DNA from 2 places in the Streptomyces johnsoniae genome. Region 2 is predicted to be linked to the other one. Evidence: riboswitches for the same ligand, from Rfam matches in the RefSeq annotation. Region 2 holds a riboswitch; the other holds the start of a gene.
What was found. Region 2 has a riboswitch for glycine ahead of gcvP (aminomethyl-transferring glycine dehydrogenase). Riboswitches for the same ligand answer to the same signal wherever they lie in the genome.
Positions count from the first base shown of each region.

Region 1: another riboswitch for glycine. It lies ahead of gcvT (glycine cleavage system aminomethyltransferase GcvT); the one in region 2 lies ahead of gcvP (aminomethyl-transferring glycine dehydrogenase).

Region 1 covers NZ_JAVREV010000001.1:248,369-250,747, reverse strand. The annotation lists gene gcvH (glycine cleavage system protein GcvH) at 1-314, opposite strand, end outside; gene gcvT (glycine cleavage system aminomethyltransferase GcvT) at 370-1,491, opposite strand; glycine riboswitch at 1,663-1,752, opposite strand; gene RM779_RS01130 (enhanced serine sensitivity protein SseB) at 1,898-2,379, shown strand, end outside.
Region 2 covers NZ_JAVREV010000004.1:69,631-72,009, reverse strand. The annotation lists gene RM779_RS08495 (DNA polymerase IV) at 1-682, shown strand, start outside; gene RM779_RS08490 (PRC-barrel domain-containing protein) at 631-975, opposite strand; glycine riboswitch at 1,110-1,208, shown strand; glycine riboswitch at 1,210-1,326, shown strand; gene gcvP (aminomethyl-transferring glycine dehydrogenase) at 1,388-2,379, shown strand, end outside.

The DNA of each region.
Region 1 (2,379 bases), on a different contig from region 2:
CGCACGCGGAACAGCCAGCCGCCCTCGAACGGCGCGGAGTTGACCAGGGCCGGGTCGTCCACCACGTCCTGGTTGACCTCGGTGACCTCGCCGGACACCGGGGCGTACAGGTCGCTGACGGACTTGGTCGACTCCAGCTCGCCGCAGGGCTCGCCCGCGGTGACGGCGGACCCGGTCTCCGGCAGCTGGACGAACACGACATCGCCGAGCGCGGTGGCCGCGTACTCGGTGATGCCGACCGTGGCGACGCCGTCCTCGGCGGCGGTCAGCCACTCGTGTTCCTTGCTGTAGCGCAGGTGCTGGGGGTTGCTCATGGGGTGGCTCTCCTGGGAGATCGCGGTTGTCTTCAGCTTGTGCGATTACTCGGGACTACTTCTGGCGACGGTAGAACGGCAGCGCCACGACGTCGTGCGGCTCGCGGCTGCCGCGAATGTCCACGCACACGCCCTCGGTGCCCGGCGCGGCGAACTCCGGGTCCACGTACGCCATGGCGATCGGCCGCTCCAGGGTCGGCGACGGCGCGCCGGAGGTGACCTCGCCGACGGGGGCGCCCGCGGCGTTCACCACCGCGTACCCGGCGCGCGGCACGCGCCGGCCGCGGGCCACGAGCCCGACGAGCGCGCGCGGCGGTCCGGCCGCGGCCCGCTCCGCCGCGGCGGCCAGGGCCTCGCGGCCCACGAAGCCGCCCGGCTTGTCGAGCTTCACCACCCGTCCGAGCCCGGCGTCGAACGGGGTGGTGGCGGTGGACAGTTCGTGCCCGTACAGCGGCATGCCGGCCTCAAGCCGCAGCGTGTCGCGGCACGCGAGGCCGCAGGGGACCAGCCCGTCGGGCCGCCCGACCTCGGTGAGCGCCTGCCACAGCGGCTCGGCGTCGGCCGGTGCGCAGAACAGCTCGAAGCCGTCCTCGCCGGTGTATCCGGTGCGGGCGATCAGCGCGTGGCGGCCCGCGACCGTTCCTGGCAGGCCCGCGTAGTACTTCAGGCCCGCCAGGTCGGCGTCGGTCAGGCGCCCGAGGATGCCGGAGGCGGCCGGGCCCTGGACGGCGATCAGCGCGTACGCCGCGCGGTCGTCGCGCACCTCGGCGTCGAACGCCCCTCGGCGTGCGCCCAGCGCGTCCAGCACGGTCTGCGCGTTGGCCGCGTTCGCGACCAGCAGGTACTCCGCGTCGGCGAGCCGGTAGACGATCAGGTCGTCCAGGATGCCGCCCGCGGCATCGCAGATCATGGTGTAACGGGCCCGGCCCACCGCCAGGCCGCTCAGGCGGCCGACGAGCGCGTGGTCGAGCAGCGCGCCCGCCTGCGGCCCGGTCACCGTCAGCTCGCCCATGTGGGAGAGGTCGAACAGGCCCGCGGCGGAGCGCACCGCCTGGTGCTCGGCCCGCTCGCTGCCGTAGCGCAGCGGCATCGACCAGCCCGCGAAGTCGGTGAGGGTGGCGCCGAGAGCGCGGTGCACGGCGTCGAGCGCCGTCGTCCGGGGGGTGACGTCCGTCATGGGCGGTCTCCAGGAGGCGATGGGCAGCGGCAGAAGGGCAGGGGGCGTAAGGCTTCCGGGCCCTCCCCATCTGTCATCGGCACCTGAGAGGTTCGCCGCGGCCCTGGCGGGCGGCGGCTTGCACCGTGGGTGGGGCCGCGCCGACGTGGGCGGCCCGCTTTTCAGATTCGCCTCCCGCGCGCGGTGCGGGGCCTGAGAGATTCAAGGGAGGACTTGCTCCTTCGGCGCCCCGGTGACCGGGGACTCTCCCGCGCGTGGTCGAACGGCCAGGTATGCGGTTGTGTCGTGCTGCGGACACATCATCGCACGGACCGGGGCGGCAGGCCGCCCGCCCCGTCCCCGATCGCCGCCCGTACTAAGGTCTGGGGCGGCGTTCCCGGACCTGATGAGATGGTGGTCGAACGAGATGAGTGTTCCGCGGCAGGGCCCCGGCTACGGGGGCGGCTGGCCGAGCAACGAGCTGGAGGAGACGCTCGCCGGTGCCCTCGGCGCCAACGACGCCGCCCCGCGCCTGCTTGAGACCCTGGCCCGCAGCGCCGTGTGGGTCCCGCTGCCCGAGGGCGGCGGGCCGGAGAGCCGCACCCTCGACCTGCCCACCATCGAGCTGAACGGCGGCGTGTACGTCCCGGTGTTCAGCTCCGCGGAGCAGCTGCACCTCGGCGGCGCCTCGCACCTTCCGTTCAGTGTCGCGCCCGCCTGGCAGTTCGCCCGCGGGCTGCCGCCGCAGGTCGGCATCGCCGTCAACCCGGGCGGCACGGTCGGCGTTCCGGTGCCGCCCGCCGCCGTGGCGGAGCTGTGCCGCTCCACCCCGGGCCGGCGCACGCCCGGTGTGCCCTCCGGCGCGCGGATGCGTCTGTTCCAGCCGGATTGGCAGAGCGAGCCGGTCGA
Region 2 (2,379 bases):
CACCAAGTCCGTCTCCGTGGAGGACACCTTCGACGTCGACGTCACCGACCGGGCCCGCATCCGGTTCGAGGTGGCCGGGCTGGCGGACCGCTGCACGCGGCGCCTGCGGGCGGCCGGCCGCTCGGGGCGGACGGTGGTGCTGAAGGTCAGGCGCTACGACTTCACCACGCTCACCCGTTCCGAGACGCTGCGCGGCCCCACGGACGACCCCGAGGTGGTCCAGGAGGCGGCCCGGCGGCTGCTGGAGGGCGTGGACACCACGGAGGGCGTCCGGCTGCTCGGTGTGGGCGTCAGCGGTCTTGCCGACTTCACCCAGGAGGATCTGTTCGCCCAGGCGCTCCAGTCATCGCGCGCGCCGGAGCAGCCGGCCGCCGAGCCCTCGCCCGGCGGTGCGCCCGCGCCGCGGCCGGTCCCGCGGACCACCGACTGGCTGCCCGGGCTCGATGTGACGCACGAGCGGTTCGGTCCCGGCTGGGTCCAGGGGAGCGGCGTCGGCCGCGTCACGATCCGTTTCGAGCGCCCCGATTCGCCGCCGGGCCGAGTGCGCACGTTCCTGGTGGATGACCCGGAGCTGACCGGCGGCGAGCCGCTGCCCCTGGTCGAGCGGGCGGCCCCGCCGGGCGGCGGGAGTCAGGCGGACAGCGTGTCGTCCGGGCCGAGCCGGGGGACGTCGAGGCCGTAGTGGTGGTACAGCTGGAGCTCCTGCTGGGGGGAGAGGTGGCGGCCCACGCCGAAGTCGGGGGCGTCCCTGATCAGGGAGCGGGGGAAGGGGACGCACAGCGTGTCGTCCACCAGCTCGCTCGGTTCCAGCGGAACGAACGCGTCGCGGCTGAAAAGGCCGGTGCGCACGGCCGCCCATTCGGGTGCCCCGGTGGCGTCGTCGAGATACACCTCATCCACAGTGCCGATCTTGGTGCCGTCGCGGTCGAACGCCTTGAGGCCGATCAGACTGCGCGGGTCGATGTCGGTCTGCACGATTCCTCCAACTGATCACCACTGGTCCCGGAAGGTCTCCACGACCTACGAAAAGGCACAATCCGCGGACTGGCCAGTCGAGTGGCACCCGGGCCACCGGAACCACCCCCGCTGGTACCCTCAAAGACGGTTGACAACCTCGTGCGGGAGAGTCCCGGTGCCGACCAGGCCCCGGGCGCCGAAGGAGCAACTCCTCCCCGGAATCTCTCAGGCCCCTGTACCGCGCGGGGATGACCACTCTGGAAAGCAGGGTGACGGGGGAGCGACGCTCCCCGGGTTCCCTCACCGACGGTGCAAGCCGGTCACGTGTGTGACGCGGTGAAGCTCTCAGGTCGACATGACAGAGGGGGAGGCAGCCAGGCGCCGGCGCCTGGCACCCCCGCAGGTCGCCGCGACCAGGAGGAGCCTCCCGATGACCGCTCGCCGCACCCCGTTGTCCGCCCTTGAGCAGGGCACTCCCTTCGCTGCCCGGCACATCGGGCCCGACGCGCAGGACCAGGCCAAGATGCTGGCCCACGTCGGCTTCGGCTCCCTGGACGAGCTGACCGCCGCCGCGGTGCCCGAGACGATCCGCACCACCGAGGCGCTGCGGCTGCCCGAGGCGCGCGACGAGGCGGGCGTGCTGGCCGAGCTGCGCGCTCTCGCCGCCAGGAACACGGTGCTGCACTCCATGATCGGCCTCGGCTACCACGGCACGTTCACCCCGCCCGTCATCCTGCGGAACGTCATGGAGAACCCGGCCTGGTACACCGCGTACACGCCGTACCAGCCGGAGATCTCGCAGGGCAGGCTGGAGGCCCTGCTCAACTTCCAGACCGTCGTCGCCGACCTCACCGGGCTGCCCACGGCCGGTGCGTCCCTGCTCGACGAGGCGACCGCCGCCGCCGAGGCGATGGCACTGTCCCGCCGGGTCGGCAAGGTCAAGGGCGGGGTCTTCCTCGTCGACGCCGACTGCCTGCCGCAGACCATCGCGGTGGTGCGCACCCGCGCCGAGCCGACGGGGGTGGACGTGCTGGTCGCGGACCTCGGTGACGGCATTCCGGCCGAGGCCGCGGAGCGCGGGGTCTTCGGCGTTCTCGTGCAGTACCCCGGGGCCTCCGGCGCCGTGCGCGACTTCCGCGGCCTGATCGAGGAGGCGCACGGCCTCGGCGCGGTCGTCACGGTGGCCGCCGACCTGCTCGCCCTGACGCTCCTCACCTCGCCGGGGGAGCTGGGCGCCGACATCGCGGTCGGCTCCAGCCAGCGGTTCGGCGTCCCGATGGGCTTCGGCGGCCCGCACGCGGGCTTCATGTCCGTGCGGAACACCTATGCCCGCAGCCTGCCCGGGCGTCTGGTCGGCGTCTCCCGGGACGCGGCCGGGGCACCGGCTCACCGCCTCGCGCTCCAGACGCGGGAGCAGCACAT